DNA from 3 places in the Paenibacillus sp. FSL R5-0527 genome. Region 3 is predicted to be linked to each of the others. Evidence: riboswitches for the same ligand, from Rfam matches in the RefSeq annotation. Region 3 holds a riboswitch; each other region holds the start of a gene.

Region 1 (5,607 bases), 2.2 Mb from region 3:
AGCAGGCGGTATCCGATACCCGGCTCCGTAACGATTAACTTCGGCTGGGTCGAATCTTCTTCCAGTTTCTTGCGCAAATGTCCGATATAGATTCTTAGGTAGTGACTTTCGGACTCATCATGATGGCTGCCCCATACTTCTTGAAGCAGCTGCCGCTGCGTTACGATCCTCCCGGCGTTCGAGGCGAGGACTTTCAGCAGGTCATATTCTGTTGGGGTCAATTTTACCCGCTCTCCATTCATTTCCACAATCCGTTGTGCCAAATCGATGGTTAGTCCACCAATCCGAAGCACAGGTTCGTTTGCCGATTTGGCGGCATGGCGCAGCGCCACGCGAATTCTGGCCACCAGTTCTCCCATGCTAAACGGTTTGGTAACATAATCGTCGGCACCGCTGTCCAAGGCCGCGATCTTGTCTTCTTCCCTGTCTTTAGCCGTTAGTACAATGATCGGCACGTTTGACCAGTCCCGTATGCGATTCAATACCTCCATACCGGAGATGTCCGGTAATCCGAGATCCAGCACGATCAGGTCCGGATGAATCAATGAGGCTTGCAGCACTCCTTCCTCCCCCGAGGTCGCTTCATAAGTTGAATATTGATGAGCCAGTAAAGTCACCGTCAGCAGCTTGCGAATTTGGGGTTCGTCATCGACAATTAGGATACGAGCTCCAAGCTTACTTATGGTCATCCTCCTCCATTTCTTCAAAATGCCCTTCGCGCGGCTTGCTTAGGGGAAGTGTAATTGTAATGACGGTGCCTTGCGGCTGATTCGGCTTGGCCGTAATGGTTCCATTGTGCAGCTCCACGATTCCCTTGCAAATGGCAAGTCCCAATCCCGTGCCCGTCACTTGCTTGGCGGCAGCTGAACGGTAAAATTTTTCGAAGATCCGGCCGTAATCGTCACCGGCAAGTCCGATTCCCGTATCGGAAACAAGGATAACAAGCTTGTCGTCCTCAGGCCTTACCGTTATGAAAATCTCGCTGTAATCCGGACTGTATTTGATCGCGTTGCTGACCACATTAACCAGCACTTGCTCGAGCAAAACTTCATCCCCCATTACCATAGGAACGGACGCCGGAAGGTTTACCCGCAACTTTCGATGCTGTTGAAAATCTTTGACCTGAGCCAAGGTGACGCCGATCAGATCTTCCACATCGCACCAATTTTTTCTAAGACGCAGCATGCCGCTTTCCAATTGCACCATGCTGAGCAGGTTTTTGACCAACCGATTCATACGGAGGGCACCGTCCCGAATGGTAAGCAGCAATTCCATGCGATCCTCCGACGAAAAAAGAGAATTGCCTTCAATAAGGCTGGTCGCCGAGCCGATAATAGCCGCTAACGGAGTACGCAACTCATGAGAAACAGAATCTAGAATCGCGGTGCGAAGCCGTTCCGATTCGGCCGTCAAATGAGCGATTTTGGCTTCCTCCGCCAGCTTCATGCGGGCGATGGCGGTGGCCGCCAAACCGCCCAGGGCGTCCAGCATCCGCTGTTGCTCGGTGGTGAGCCCGCTTTTCCGATCCTGCAGATTGAGCGCCAATACCCCATGCACGCGGTCCTCGGTTCTGAGCGGCAGGTAATGGGCTGGAGAGTCTCTTAAGGTACGGGTTCCATTGCCGACCGCTTCGCCATGATCAAACGCCAGCTTCGCCATCACTTTTTCCGTTTCGCCTTGTCCCCAATCGCTATGAACCGAAGAGCAGTGGGCTAGCACTAAAGTATTCCGTTGATCCGGCAAAAAAATCGCAATTTCCGTACCGATGGTTTGCGAAACTTGCCGGGAAACATTACTGAGCAGGGAGTGAATGTCCGCGATATCGCTCATTTGCCGGCTGAGCACGTAGAGCGCGGCGGTATGCTCCTCCCTTTGCTTGGCGTATAGCAACTGCCGTTTCAGCTTTACCGCCAGGCTGGCCGTTAACGCGGCTACCGCCAAAAAAACGCCGAACGAGATCAGATAGCGCAAGTCCGCGATCGTAAAACTCAGAATTGGAGAAACGAAAAAGAAATCAAAAGCCAGGACCCCCATCATTGCTGCATAAAGAGCAGGGCGCAGGCCCCAGACGACGGAACTCCAAAGCACGGGCAGCAGATAGAGAAGTGCTATATTGACCGAATCAAACGCTAGTCCGAACGGGTGCATGGCGGCGGTCATGAAGGCGATGAGCAAAGTGATGCTTGCATAAGGCTTCCATAGCATCCACATCGATTTCAACTTATCCATTAAACCACTCCTGTCCGTCTATGCTCCCGTTACTACTATAGTTCAGGGTAATGTAAAAAAGGAATAAAATAAACCGTTTATAGGCGTAAAAATTCCGTAAAAATCCACGAAATGCCATATAATCACGAGTATTTGCGAGGAAAATGAAGCTCTAATATTTTGAGAGCGCTAACTTCATCTTAAAGTTTCTTTTTTTTACGGATATGCCGGCTGCGTCGTTTTACAACCATTTAGCTAAGGAGTAAGATACGATCCATGAATTGAATGGCCATTCGATTCTAAATGGATATGCCGATCGACGAAACCAACGTGCCGAAGCTTGTGTGAGAGCAGAACGATCGGAACGGTTGGAGCGGAATCATCGGTCTTATAACGCTGAATCCTTGAAAGACACAAGGAACGGGGGAACCAACGGAAGCCGCAACCCGGCTTCATGGGGTGAATCACCCGGCACTTTCAAATGCCGGGCGTAGGGCGACTCTCACGCCCGAATCCGTCAGCTAACCTCGTAAGCGTGTGGAGAGGCAACATTTTTGTCGCGGACCGGTCGGGACGACTGCAAGAAGCCGCGGAAAAGGTTCCTCTTTTCCAAGGCTTCTTTTTTGCTGCCTTCTTCCTTGATCCGGGGGAACAGTTTATGGAGAAAAGCGACCGATTAACCGTTGGAGGAGTGTCGTGATGCTGGATATTTGGATGGTACTAACGTTGACCGTCGCCTTCGCGCTTATAGTTGGATTTGTCATTTGGTGCGGTAAAACGGTGGAGGATACGGGGGGCGAACAAGAATGACCATTGTGTTGATTTTTACGCTTGGATTGCTGATCTATCTAATCTATGCGTTGCTTCATCCGGAAAGGTTTTAACGAGTTTTGATTATGGTGCAAGTTCAAAAAGTCGAGTTTTGTTTATAGTGCAAGTTCAAAAAGTCAGGTTTTTAGGACCGAGAAGGTTGGATGAAGCTAGGGACGTAAGGAGCGGAGCGTACGTTTTGGGTACGTGAGCAACGGAAGGCCCGGCTGAATTCAAGATTCGATGTCGAGTCCTCTTCTTTGAACGGCTTCGTCATGGAAAGATGACTATTTGAACAACCTCTAATAGTGGGAGGAACGGTCATGGATATATTGCAAATCGCAATCGTAATCGGTGTTTTGATGCTGATCGCCAAGCCGCTCGGTAATTATTTGTATCACGTTTTCTCTAACGAACCCAACCGCACGGATAAAATATTCGGGTGGGCCGAGAAACCCATTTATGCGGTCATCGGGCTGAAGCATCGCGCGGGCATGAGCTGGAAGCGGTACGCGATCAGCTTTATCGCAACCAACCTTATGCTCGTCGCGGTAAGTTATTTGCTGCTGCGGGTGCAGAGCGGCTTGCCGTTGAATCCGAACGGTATCGGCAATATGGAGCCGACGCTGGTGATGAACACGGCAATCAGCTTTATTACGAATACAAATCTGCAGCATTACAGCGGCGAGACGGGGCTTTCGTACTTCTCGCAAATGGCCGTGATCATGATGATGATGTTTACGTCGGCGGCTACGGGCCTTTCGGTCGCGGTCGCGTTTGTCCGGGGCGTTACGAGCAAGGGAAAAAGCTTGGGCAACTTCTTTGAGGATTTCGTCAAGGCGCATACGCGGATTTTCTTTCCGCTGGCGTTGATCGTCACGCTCGTGCTGGTCGCGCTGCAGGTGCCGCAGACGCTTGGGTCTACGCTCTCGGTAACGACCTTGCAAGGGGCGACGCAGCAGATTGCGATCGGGCCTGTCGCTTCGCTGGAGTCGATCAAGCATCTGGGCACCAACGGCGGCGGCTTTTTCGGCGCCAACTCGGCGCATCCGTTTGAGAATCCGAGCCCGCTGACCAATGTGATCGAGATCCTGTCGATGTGGTCATTGTCCGCGGCGCTGCCCTTTATGTACGGCAGATTCGCGAAGAGCCGCAAGCAGGGTTGGGTTATATTTTCAGCGATGATGGTCTTGTTCCTTGTGTTCCTTACCGTTGCCTACACCGCCGAGAAGAGCGGCAATCCGGTGCTGAACGTACTTGGCATCGATGCTTCGCAGGGCAGCATGGAGGGGAAAGAGGTGCGCTTCGGCATCGCGCAATCCGCGCTGTTCACTACCGTGACGACGGCGGCGACGACCGGCACGGTCAACAATATGCACGATACGCTGACCCCGCTCGGCGGTCTGGTACCGCTGGCGGAGATGATGCTGAACGTCGTATTCGGCGGAAAAGGCGTCGGGCTGATCAATATGCTGATGTACGCCATACTCGCTGTGTTTATCTGCGGACTGATGGTCGGCCGTACGCCGGAGTTCCTTGGCCGCAAGATCGAGCCGCGCGAGATGAAGCTGATCGCGATTGCGATTCTGGCGCACCCGTTCATAATCCTGGCGCCGACGGCGATCGCCTTCTTGACCGATCTAGGCAAGGGAGCGATTTCGAATCCCGGCTTCCACGGCATCACGCAGGTGCTGTACGAATATACGTCGGCAGCCGCCAACAACGGTTCCGGCTTCGAGGGGCTGGCGGACAATACGCCGTTTTGGAACATGACGACCGGCCTGGTGATGTTTTTCGGACGGTATATATCGATGATTGCGATGCTCGCCGTCGCCGGATCGTTGACGCGCAAGCAATGGGTGCCGGAGACAATCGGCACGTTCCGTACGGACAATGCGCTGTTCAGCTTCCTGCTGATCGGCACCGTCATTTTGATCGGCGCGTTGACTTTCCTGCCGGTGATTGTTCTGGGGCCGGTCGCTGAGCATCTAACGATTCGTTAAGTAAGGAATGGGGTGAAGTTGCCATGAACGATAAACGTAAAAAAAGCATGTTCTCCGGTCCGCTTGTCGCACAAGCTTTGAAGGCCAGCGTCATCAAGCTGAATCCGGCCGTTATGATGAAAAATCCGGTGATGTTCGTCGTTGAGGTTGGCACGGTCATCGTACTGCTGATGACGGTGTTTCCCGGTTACTTCGACGCGGAGGGCCGCATCGGCTTTAATCTCACCGTGTTTGTGATCTTGTTGTTTACGGTATTGTTCGCCAATTTCGCCGAAGCCTTGGCGGAGGGCAGGGGCAAGGCGCAAGCCGATACGTTGAAGCGAACGAAGAAAGAGATTACCGCGAACAAAGTGGTTGGCAATGGCGTTAAAACGGTGCCTTCGACGGAGCTGCGTAAGGGGGATATCGTCGTCGTTTCCCAAGGGGAGATGATTCCCGGCGACGGCGAAGTGATCGAAGGGCTCGCCTCCGTCGACGAGTCGGCGATTACCGGCGAATCGGCGCCGGTGATCAAGGAAGCGGGCGGCGATTTCAATTCGGTCACCGGCGGAACGCGCGTGATCAGCGACCGGATTAAGGTGAGAAT
Region 2 (5,607 bases), 3.6 Mb from region 3:
TTGTGACCGCTTTTGGCGCTAGCGGCGACTCTCCCGGTTACGATGAGCTGGAGCGGACGGTCATTCATGAAATCGCGCACCAGTTTTTTTACGGCATGATCGCAAGCAATGAATTTGAAGAGGCTTGGCTGGATGAAGGCTTCGCTTCCTATGCGGAGGATAAATTAATGGAGCAGGAGTTCGGCATCACCCCGGCGCTTCCGATCCAGGCCGCCCTGATTTCCTCACCGGCTCCGCTGACCCTGAACGCCTGGAAGTACGGATCCAGCGACGGCTATACCAAAAATGTCTATTACCGCGGCAAGCTTATTTTGCTCGATATTGAACGCCAGGTGGGAAGCAAAACGATGAAGCGCATTTTGACGGTATATGCCCACAAGTACCGCTTTAAACATCCAACGACGGCCGATTTCCAGCGGGTGGTCGAACAGGTCACCGGGCGCAGCTGGAAAAACTATTTTTCGCAGTATGTATACGATGGAAAAATGGCCGACTTCTCCGTCGACAAGATCACGGTGAATCCGCTCCTCCAGGACGGGACCGCCGTTTACGAATCCACCGTCGTCATCTCCCGCAAAGGGGCGACCTATCCGAAGGTTCCTCTGCAGTTCACGTTCAAGGACGGCCATACGGTGCGAAAACAATGGAGAGGCGAGGACAGCCGCGTCGAGCTTAAACTGCAATACAAGGAACCGCTTGCTTGGGTGCAAATCGATCCCGACTATTCGCTGGTGGTCGAAAACAAACACATCAACAATTATTTGAAGACGGAAGTACCCGAGCCCCTCCTTTCGCGCTCCAATATGAGCGTGACCAAGCTGCTGGAAGCCCTGCTCGGAACACTTATATGGTAAACGCCGGCAGAACTCAGTTTATGCTTCTGAAGTAGTTTTGCTCGAAGCATATCGAGTAAAGCAACGCTCGCAAAACTTTTAGGAGGTGAAAATATGACTTATGTGCGTCAGGGGTGGAGCCTGCTGAAAAGCCAGTTTCCCTCCGTCATCATTTTGTTCCTGTATCAGCTGCTGTGGGGGTTGTTTTTGTACCGCCTGGTCGATACCGCCGTTACCGCGCTACTGCAAAGGTATCCGGATCCGCCGCCCACGCAACTCAGCCGAATTCTGTTCCTGCTGGAAGGGCGTATCCATTTGGGGAGCAATCCGGACGTCCGCCTCTATTTAGGATTGCTGATCGGCATGGCGGTCCTGCGCCTCCTGCTCACGCCTCTTATTCAAGCGGGAATTCTATACGGGCTTGTCCCCTCCGAGAGCCGTGGACACGGGCTGCCGCTGTTCCGCGGAATGAAAGAATTCTGGAAGCCGGTTGTCCTGTTTTATGCCATTGAACTTATTTTAATCATTATCCCGGCCTTCTGGGTTATTCCCAAGCTCCTTGTTTTATGGCCGCATCTGCTGGGGGCCGGAGGACAGATGGCCCCGCTGCTGAAGGGTCTCATCTACATCCTGGGCTGGTTCGTTTACGGCTGGCTGGTAAGACAATGCATTCTCTACGTACAATTTGGGTACTTGTTCAAATCAAGCGTCTGGGGTTCCCTCCTCGTCTGCTTCCGGCACCTTCTGCAGGGCATCGGGATCTCCTGCATACTGGGCGCATTCGGGCTGGGCATGTTCCTGCTGTTCGGAACGGTCTCCTGGATCTGGACCGGAATGCTGGCGTTGATCCTCCAGCAAACCTATCCTCTCTGTCGCAGCGCTTTTAAAATTTGGCAGGTCACCTCGCAATATCGCCTCTGGCAGACAAAAACCGAGAAAAGTTAAAATTTTTTCATCTCTCCGAAACCTTTACGGCACAAGGCCTCCGCGACTTTGCGAAGGCCTTGTGTCAGGTTTTCCCCTCTTAGTCTCGCGAATTAACCATTGCCAAATGGTCCCTGTCTTTGTTAAAATAACAGCAACACAATTTCAGTAACAGTTTTGTAATTATTTTTGTCATCTTTGGCAGGAAAATAGCAAGTTACGTCGAATAAGTCTTATCAGGTGAGAAATCAAAGCCGAATTCCCTGCGCCGGGGAAACGGGGGAACCACTTTGGGTGAATTGATCTCGTAAGCGAGGGATCATAGGGAACCTTCAACCGAATCCTTAAGCTAACCTCGTAGGCATTGGAAGGAGCATAATTCTTGAAAAAGCGTTTGACCGTAACAGCAGTAAGTTTTGCATTGCTTTTCACGATCGGAACCGGCAGCGTTTTCGCGGATTCCAAACTGGACAGCGCCATTGAAGAAGGCCTCGGATCTCCTTACTCCGCAGGCGGAACAACAACGTCCGGTTTTGATTGCTCCGGATTTACGATGTATGTATTTAACAAGCTCGGCATCGATCTTCCTCATCAATCGGGCTCCCAATTTGAGATGGGAACAAGCGTTTCCAAGGATGAATTAATCGCAGGCGATCTGGTGTTCTTCAACACTTCCGGCGATGGCATATCTCATGTTGGTATTTATGTCGGCGACGGCAAATTTGCGCATGCCTCTTCTTCCAAAGGAGTTGTCATCAGCAAACTGAGCGAAAGTTACTACGAGAAGCGGTATGTTGGAGCTAAGCGCATTATGAGCTCCGAGAAATTTGAAGCTGTGACAGCCGAACAGTAAGTCGCAATCCATAACGAATTCGACAAACCCGCAGGGATGATTGGGATATCACGTCTCCTGCGGGTTTTTCCTGTCTACCGATCCCCCTTAGGAATCAATACCCAGATCACTCCGCTCCTCACACAGGCCAAAAGCATCCTTTTTGGCGGGAAACTTGCCAATGTTGGCCCACTTTGGTAAAATGACCAACAGAAATAGTAACAACTTTGTAATTTTTGTTGTGACGTCGTTTTTGGGTGCATACTACATGAAGCTGCCGAATTCCCCGCACCCGGGAAACGGGGGAACCACATCAGTCAGGGTGAATTGATCCCGCTTCAAAAGGATCATAGGGAACCTTCAACCGAATCCTTAAGCTAACCTCGCAGGCCTTGGAAGGAGTTAGACATCTTGAGAAAGACTTTAGCAGCAGCGGTAACGAGTTTGGCTCTATGTTTCAGTCTGGGAACGGGAAGCGCCTTTGCGGACGAGCAGGAAACGTCGCTCTCCAACATCGTCAATTCCGTGTACGGCACGCCCTACAAATACGGCGGCACCAGTACGGCCGGATTTGATTGCTCCGGGTTTACGCGGTATGTGTTCGAACAAATGGGCGTTACGCTTCCTCGCGTATCCACGGCCCAATACAAGGTAGGAACACCGGTATCAAAAAGCGAACTGCAAGCCGGCGATCTTGTCTTCTTTAATACCCTGGGTGGCGGAAAAGTATCGCATGTGGGCGTCTACGTTGGCGACGGAGAATTTGCCCATGCCTCTTCATCCAAAGGAATCCGGATCGACAAATTGAGCAACAGTTATTACCAAAACCGCTTCGTTGGCGCGAAGCGGGTGCTCAGCAAATACGGTTATTCCGTATACGCCGCGGAATCCTGAACCTCCGCCGGCGCTTAATTTCGCTCCGCATGACCTGCCCGCCGTAAGCTTATTCTTTGGGAATTGGCTTGCGGTTTTTTTCATCCCTATCTATATAACGAAGCGACCCGCCAAAAGGTTACCGAATTTTTGTTGATTTCCATAAATCCACAGGTGTCCGAGAGACGGCAGAACCTTTACAAGTCAAGTAAATCCCGTTAGAGTGAGGGTAATAGGAATGCCGTTTTTAAAGGAGGATCCCAATGGATAAACCGATTGTTCAGTTTCGCATCGTCCCCATGGAAGAGAGCCACGGCGCAGAAATTTGCACCTGGCGGTACGATTCTCCCTATGACGTTTACAGCTGGCTTCCTTGGGAACAAATGAAAGCGCTCGATGTCGAATTCGGCAACCCGGCGATCAGAGCGGAGCAATACGTGTCCGTGCTGGACGAGAACGGAGAACTCGCCGGATTTGCCCAATATTTCCCGTTGGAAAGGGTTACGCGGCTCGGTATCGGCATGAAACCGGAATTGTGCGGACAAGGGCTCGGCAAACGGTTTGTAACGGCGATCGTCGAGGAGGCGCTGCGGCGGAAACCGGGCCATGAGATCGATTTGGAAGTGCTGACGTGGAACACCCGGGCGATTCGCGCTTATCAAAAGGCCGGCTTCACCATCACGGACCTTTACGACAAAATGACCCCTGGCGGCATCTCCAAGCCTTTTTATTGCATGGTGTATCGAGGGCCTCACCCCTCATCCTGAAATGCTCCTGATCCATTAGAACGGACTTGCTATGAAGTTTGTTACAAATTTTACCGCAATCACGACGGAATTGTTCCTATTTTTGACACAAAGACTATGATCGAGCGGCATGTTCCGTTATAATGGAAAAGGTAGCTTACATAGGAGGGGCGATTGGAATGCAAAAGTGGATCATGAGCGGATTGTTCTTCGTGGCTTGCGCTATGGCCATCGTATTGATGTTCACCCTGCCGAGCCGGGAGCAGGCCGCCAAGGAAGCCAAACCGCAATTGCCTGAAATTACGATGAATGCGGCACAAGCCGAAGCCACCGTAAAAGCAAACTGCATCACCTGCCACGGCGATCAGTTGCAAGGGGGCGCGGGACCGAATCTGCAAAAGATCGGCGCCGAACTAACGGCTGACCAGCTTTACGGCATTATCACCAAAGGCAAAGGCGGAATGATGCCTTCCTTCAAGGATCGGCTCAAGGATGAGGAAATTGCCAACGTCGCGATGTGGCTCGCGGAGAAAAAATAACGGCAAAAATAACGGCATATGAAAAGCACGCCCGCCGGAAACTTAAGCGTTTCCGGCGGGCGTTTTTTGCCTGGCCTAATCCGCGGCGCGCATTTTCTCGAACGCCTCGTTATATTGCTGCGCTTCTTTAATATCCACTGCCGTAATTCCGCCTTCTTCCCATGAGGTCAGCCGAAGGGTCACGGTTTTATAGTCGATCGTAATAAACGGATGATGATTAAACGCTTCCGAAATCGCAGCTACCTCATCCACGAAAGCAATGCCTTTCATAAAATTGGAGAACGTATATTTGCGGAAGATCCATCGTCCTTCCTCAAGTTCCCAGCCTTCCAGCTTTTCCAAATGCGCTTGTACTTCTTGCGGTGTAAACGGCATCATTTATCCTCCCCGTTCTCTTCAAGAACTCCTAGTTATGTAAGTATCCTCTGGCGCATCGGGACCTAAGCTTCCGGCCCCGTCCTCAACTATTTTATTCCACATACAACCTGAACATGCGTAATGCTTCCTGACTAACTATTTTACCACGGAATCCCGCGCCAAACCAAATCTCTCTAGATCAAAGCCACGGAAGTAAGCTCTTCGTCCCCGATCAGAAAATTGATGCGGTGCCCCTCAGGATCATAAATAACGATCGCGCTCCCCACCTCAAGAACGGGCTCCGCTCCTAACGCAAAAAACAGGTCTTCAGCCAGCGCTTCCTGCACTTCGGCCCGCTCCTCGTCCGCCAATCCCGCCCACTCCGACGATTCCATATCAAAGAAAAGGTAGCTATCGGAAATCCGGCCCACCGCTTTCGTCAGGTCGGCCAAAATATATTCATAATCTCTTCCGTGCTTTACTCCCACCGTGATATCCTCCCT
Region 3 (5,607 bases):
AGCCAATGCGGGAACGGAACTTCAACCATTCAGCAGCCGTTATAACAGCGAGCAGGACTGTATGGAGGCGCTGATCGCGATGAAGTGGCCAAACGGCTTTGACTGCCCGCGCTGCGCTCACACCCGGTGCAGCCGTCTGACTTCCCGGCATATCCCCTTATTTGAGTGCGGAAAGTGCAAGCATCAAACATCGCCTTTGGTCGGCACGATTTTTGAAGGAACGCATCTCCCCTTGCTCAAGTGGTTCAAGGCCCTGGATTTGTTCCTGCTTGAGGACGGCATCTCGGCGCTGCGGCTGAGCAAGGTGATCCGGGTCACCTACAAGACCGCGTGGTCGATGCTGCAAAAAATACGTCATGCCGTGGGGGAGTTCGATGCCCGGGAGCTGCTCTCCGGAGACGTGAAGGTGAACAGCGATCAGTATGGGCGTAATCCGTCCCGGTGTCAGGTTTCGCATCCGTACGCCTCGGCGGTCGTAGCCGGCTGCACGGTCACGGAATCGGGCGAGCCGGAGCAGGTCAAAATCCGCCTGGTGCCGCATAAGCGGGGAAGCGAAAAAAGGGCAAACCGTCAAGATCTAACCGAGTTTATTGGCGGGCATGTGGATGTCCATACATCGGCGGTACAGCTGTTCCCTCAGGCCTTTCGGCTGTATGCTCCCTTGCGGAGAGTAGTGAGAGAGGCGTGGGAATCGCTGAAGAGTACGTATGGAGCCTTGGGGCTGAAGCATCTGCAGGCGTACCTGAACGAATACACCGGACGCCGCCGGCTGCGCCTGCAAGGAGGACGGCCCGGAGCGGAAGAAACGATGCGGCAGAAGTTACTGCGCATGTGTGTGGCGATTCCCACGACCCCTTACCGCCGGCTGATCGCGCGTCAACCGCATCAGCCCCTTGCGGCTGCGGCCTATAGAAGTGCTTGAACGTTTCAGACGTTGCTGCAAACGGATCCAGGCTGCAGCAAGATCACGGTCTTTTCTTTTTTTTCGTTGTCTTGCCCCATTCTCCCGTCAGGTCTGCTTCACTTCACTTCTCCTAAACCTCCTTTTCCCGAACCTGGCAATGATCTATGAACAGATTTGATGATCTCGAACATGTCTGCTTTTCCCAAGCATATTCTGATTCTCCCGAACAATGCCATCTTCTTCTCTGCTTCCTGATCAAACGGGATAATCGTGCAAAGCCGTACGGACAGCGGATGTTGATCCGCCGATCACCCCATCAGCCTTCCATGTTCTCAAGCTTGGCTAGAAGCTTGCTTGTACGTTACATCATGAATGAGTTGTTACTTTTTTTACATGATTCCATAAATAAATATAGCGGCAGAATGCGGGTTTGCGCGGTTTGGATACTATTTCCTGTCCAATTGGTTACAAAATTGTGATATATTCAGATAGCCAAAACCTGCTTCGGCAGGTGCGGGGGATGATTCAGCGAATAACCGAACGTTAAATGAAACGTGGTTTCTTGGGGTGAAGCGCTCGCATTGGGCGCCGGGGATAATCCTTTTTCCCGAATCCGACAACTAACTCCGCAGGCGTATAAAAGGAGGAAGAACAGCATGAAAAATCTCTTATTCTCGAAGATTGCAAAAACAACGTTGGTAGCCGCAAGTTTGGCGGCGGTTCTACAGACGGTACCTGTGCACGCGGATGCGGTACATACGGCGGAAGAAGGAGATACCTTCTATCTGTTGGCCAAGAAGTACGGAGTCGGCATGGAGCAATTGATGAACGCCAATCAGGGGATTGATCCCGGCAATATATACGAGGGGCTGAAGTTGACGATTCCGGGAACGGAGGCTCCCGAAGCGAAAGCAGCGGCGCCGGAATCGAACCAGGCTCCCGCGGCAAAGACGATGAAAGCCGACGCGGTGTCGGGGCCGACCGTATTGCCATCGGACAAAGTCGTCGAAGCCTGGGGCAAAACGTTTAATTATTCCCATACGATTCAGATGAAAGCATCGGCATACTCGGCGGCCGCCGACGAAAACGGAAAATGGGGCGCGGTCGATTATTTCGGCAACCCGTTAAAGCTGGGCACGATCGCCGTCGACCCGGACGTGATTCCGATGGGAACGAAGGTGCTGGTCACCGGATATAATCATGATGGCTTGCCGAAGCAGGCGTTTGTGGCCACGGCCAGCGATCAGGGGGGAGCGATCAAAGGCAACCGCATCGACATCTTCATTCCCGGCAGTGTCAAATCCGTCGAATCGTTCGGGTTTCAGGAAGTCACCCTGTACGTGTTGAAGTAAATTCGTTTGCTTATATGTAGATCAAGTAAAAAAAGTGCAAGCGCTAGACCATAGGGTCTGATGCTCGCGCTTTTCTTTTTTTTATCTATACTTCGCCGTATGCAGCAATTCGGCCAAATCGACAAACTGGTAGCCTTTGTCCCGCAGCGTTTGGATAATGTCCGGCAAAGCCTGGATCGTACCGTTTAAGTTGGACCCTACGCCGCCGCCGGCATGAAAAAGAACGATCGAACCGGGCCCTATGGCGCCGAGCACGTTGTTTTCGACCTTGGATTTGTTCAGCCCTTTCCAATCCAGCGAATCCACGTTCCAGTTGACGATGGTGTAGCCGTTTTGCTTTGCCCATTGAATTTGCGGCTCCCGGATTTCGCCGTAAGGAGGACGGATCAGCTTGGGCCGGTACCCGGCGGTTTGCTGAATGATTTTTTCCGTACGCAAAATTTCCGTTTGAAATTGCTTGAGCGACCGTTTTCCGAAATTCGGGTGGCCAAAGGAGTGATTGCCGATCAGGTGGCCTTCCCGGCGTATCCGTTTTACCAGGGCAGGGAATTTTTTGGCCCGGTTGCCGACAATAAAAAAGGTCGCCTTCACGCCCTCCTTCTGTAAAATGTTTAAAATTTGCGGTGTAAATCTCGGATCCGGCCCGTCGTCAAACGTCAGCGCCACTTGCTTGACCTCAGGTCCGCGAAATTTGAACGTTTCGGAATATTTGCGCCGAAGCTCGTTTAAATCGGCCGGCTTCGGTTTGGCGTCCGCCCGGGCGGCTTGAGCTTTTGCTTCCTTGTCGCCGGGCTGCAGCGCAGCAGCCGCAGCGCGGGACGTTTCGGAAGAAGCCGATACGACGGGCATGTTGCCTCCGATTACCGCGAGAATGAAAACGGAAATCAGGAAGTTTCTGAACAGGGTAGTCAACATTTTTCCTCCTTCGTCCGGGTACTGTTATGATTTGGTATGCCCATCTTTAACGGGATTTATAAAGACACAATTATGAAAAACATCACAGACGTTCTTCCCGAAAAATTGCATCCTTTGATGAAGCAGACGTAAGGAAGAGGTGGATTTGATGGCTATCGTGGTAAGCAACAGGCGGGTTGCCGATGACGTGTTTTTATTGACGGCGGAAGGCAGATTTGCCGGGAAAATGGGCCAGTTTTATATGCTCCGCGCGAGCGAACGGTATCCATTGCTGTCGCGGCCGATCAGCATTTTCGATTTGACGGAGGACCGGATCGGATTTTTGTGCCGGATTGCCGGGGAAGGAACCAGACTGATCTCTCAGCTGAAGCCTGGCGATCCGCTCCGGATGGAAGGGCCTTTCGGCAACGGCTTTCCCCCGCTAACGGGAAAAACGGCATTCATCGGCGGCGGCATCGGTATCGCCCCGTTTTATTTCGCCCTCAAAACGGCGCCGCAGGCTGACGTATATCTCGGCTTCAGCCGGGAGGCGTACATGGTCGAAGAGTTTCGCCAGGCATCCGCGGGCCGGACTATCGTTGATGTGGGCGGTTCGATACTCGACCGCGCCGATTTTGACGCTTATGACACGATCATCGCCTGCGGGCCGCATCCGATGCTGAAAGCCGTGCAGCAAAAGCAGGCAAGCGCGGGAAGCCGGGCCAAAGTGTACGTGTCTTTGGAAAACCGGATGGCCTGCGGCATCGGCGCTTGCTTGGTGTGCAGCGTGAAATGCCGGGACGGCCGGAAAAAAGCGTGTACGGACGGCCCCGTTTTTTCGGTGGAGGAGGTGGTTTTCGCATGAGCGGGATCGATTTGTCCTGTGCCATCGCCGGGGTTTCCTTTAAGAATCCGGTCGTTATGGCCTCCGGTACGTTTGGTTTCGGGCGGGAGTACGGTGCGCTGTACGATATCAACAAGCTTGGAGGGATCAGCGGCAAAGGCTTGACCCTTCGTCCAAAAGCGGGAAACGACGGCCTGCGCGCGGCCGAAACGCCTTCCGGAATGCTCAACAGCGTAGGTTTGGAAAATCCCGGCGTCGCTGCTTTTCTCCGCGATGAATGTCCGTATTGGGAAACGCTCGATTTGGCGCGTATCGTAAATTTGGGCGGGAACACGCTCGAGGAATACGCGGAGGGCGCGCGCTTGATCGATGAGGACGCCGCCTGGCGCAAGCGGGAGGGACGTCAGGCGGTCGACATGATCGAGTTAAACATCTCGTGCCCCAACGTCAAGGAGGGCGGGATGGCCTACGGGATCAAAACGGAGATTGCCCGCGCTGTCGTCCGCGAGGTGCGCGCGGCCACGAAGCTGCCGCTGATCGTCAAGCTGTCGCCGAACGCCGAAGACATCGCCGGGATGGCCGTAATGTGCCAGGAGGAGGGCGCCGACGGCGTTTCGCTGGTCAATACGTTTTCGGCAATGAAAATCGACATTTACCGGCGGCGCAGCGTCTTCGACAACCTGTACGCCGGATTGTCGGGGCCGGCGATCAAGCCGATCGCATTAAGGATGGTCCACCAGGTGTGCCGGGCCATTACGATTCCGGTGATGGGCATGGGCGGTATCGGCAGCGCCGGGGATATCATCGAGTTTATTATGGCGGGAGCGGCCGTTGTGCAGGTGGGGACCTACAATTTCGTGCAGCCGCGCGCGGGCGAGCAACTGGTTGCCGGGCTGACCGAGTTTATGCGCTCGGAAGGCATCCGAAATTTGGACGAAATCCGCGGAATCCTTTAAAATGTGGTTATACATAGAGAAAAGGAGGCTGCGGCATGTTGACATTTGACGACATCAAGCTGGAGGCGATTCCGATGGGACGCGATTTGCTGCTCACGATCGGCGGCGGCGAGGTTCATATCGGCGCGGCGTCCACCGCTTACGCGGCGGAAGGGGGCGTCGCCGTACAAACCTCGGCCGTTCCCGGCCACAAAGAGCACACGCTAAGCGAGGATTTCGCCCGCCGCGCCGCCGCGGCGCTGAATCGGACGGTGACCGTGGTCATGGGAATCCATTACGATGATTTAAGCAAGGCGGAAATTTTGGCCGTTTCGCAAAAAGCCTCCGCTTTACTGGATGATTATTTGCAGGAGGTTAAAAAATGACTACCGATTCGCAGCAAGACAAATTTCGCCGCAAAGCGCTGCAGGTTCCGGACGCGCAGGGACGGATTCTGCCTTATGCCCGGCGCCTGCCGGCAGAAACCGTAGCGCTGCCGGACGCGCAAGGACGGATTTTGGCCGAACGTGTGACAGCCCCCCACCCGTATCCGCATTTTCGCCGGTCGGGGATGGACGGCTTTGCCATCCTCAGCCGGGATACGCAGGGCTGCGGCGCGAACCGCCCGGCTCTGCTGGAGGTGGTGGACGAGATCCCCTGCGGCTCTCTGCCTTCCGT

Evidence for each region. Region 3 has a riboswitch for cyclic di-AMP ahead of NYE69_RS19015 (3D domain-containing protein). Riboswitches for the same ligand answer to the same signal wherever they lie in the genome.
Region 1: another riboswitch for cyclic di-AMP. It lies ahead of kdpF (K(+)-transporting ATPase subunit F); the one in region 3 lies ahead of NYE69_RS19015 (3D domain-containing protein).
Region 2: another riboswitch for cyclic di-AMP. It lies ahead of NYE69_RS03610 (C40 family peptidase); the one in region 3 lies ahead of NYE69_RS19015 (3D domain-containing protein).

What each region holds. Positions count from the first base shown of each region.
Region 1 covers NZ_JBBOYI010000001.1:6,500,823-6,506,429, reverse strand. Annotated here, with positions in the region: gene NYE69_RS29265 (response regulator) at 1-689, opposite strand, end outside; gene NYE69_RS29260 (ATP-binding protein) at 676-2,229, opposite strand; cyclic di-AMP (ydaO/yuaA leader) riboswitch at 2,593-2,758, shown strand; gene kdpF (K(+)-transporting ATPase subunit F) at 3,015-3,092, shown strand; gene kdpA (potassium-transporting ATPase subunit KdpA) at 3,342-5,021, shown strand; gene kdpB (potassium-transporting ATPase subunit KdpB) at 5,045-5,607, shown strand, end outside.
Region 2 covers NZ_JBBOYI010000001.1:788,599-794,205, reverse strand. Annotated here, with positions in the region: gene NYE69_RS03620 (M1 family metallopeptidase) at 1-854, shown strand, start outside; gene NYE69_RS03615 (hypothetical protein) at 948-1,778, shown strand; cyclic di-AMP (ydaO/yuaA leader) riboswitch at 2,000-2,136, shown strand; gene NYE69_RS03610 (C40 family peptidase) at 2,140-2,610, shown strand; cyclic di-AMP (ydaO/yuaA leader) riboswitch at 2,855-2,996, shown strand; gene NYE69_RS03605 (C40 family peptidase) at 3,001-3,483, shown strand; gene NYE69_RS03600 (GNAT family N-acetyltransferase) at 3,726-4,229, shown strand; gene NYE69_RS03595 (c-type cytochrome) at 4,388-4,747, shown strand; gene NYE69_RS03590 (4a-hydroxytetrahydrobiopterin dehydratase) at 4,823-5,122, opposite strand; gene NYE69_RS03585 (hypothetical protein) at 5,299-5,592, opposite strand.
Region 3 covers NZ_JBBOYI010000001.1:4,340,993-4,346,599, forward strand. Annotated here, with positions in the region: gene NYE69_RS19010 (IS1595 family transposase) at 1-922, shown strand, start outside; cyclic di-AMP (ydaO/yuaA leader) riboswitch at 1,385-1,555, shown strand; gene NYE69_RS19015 (3D domain-containing protein) at 1,561-2,256, shown strand; gene NYE69_RS19020 (polysaccharide deacetylase family protein) at 2,338-3,168, opposite strand; gene NYE69_RS19025 (dihydroorotate dehydrogenase electron transfer subunit) at 3,320-4,015, shown strand; gene NYE69_RS19030 (dihydroorotate dehydrogenase) at 4,012-4,950, shown strand; gene lpdD (prenylated flavin chaperone LpdD) at 4,986-5,315, shown strand; gene NYE69_RS19040 (molybdopterin molybdotransferase MoeA) at 5,312-5,607, shown strand, end outside.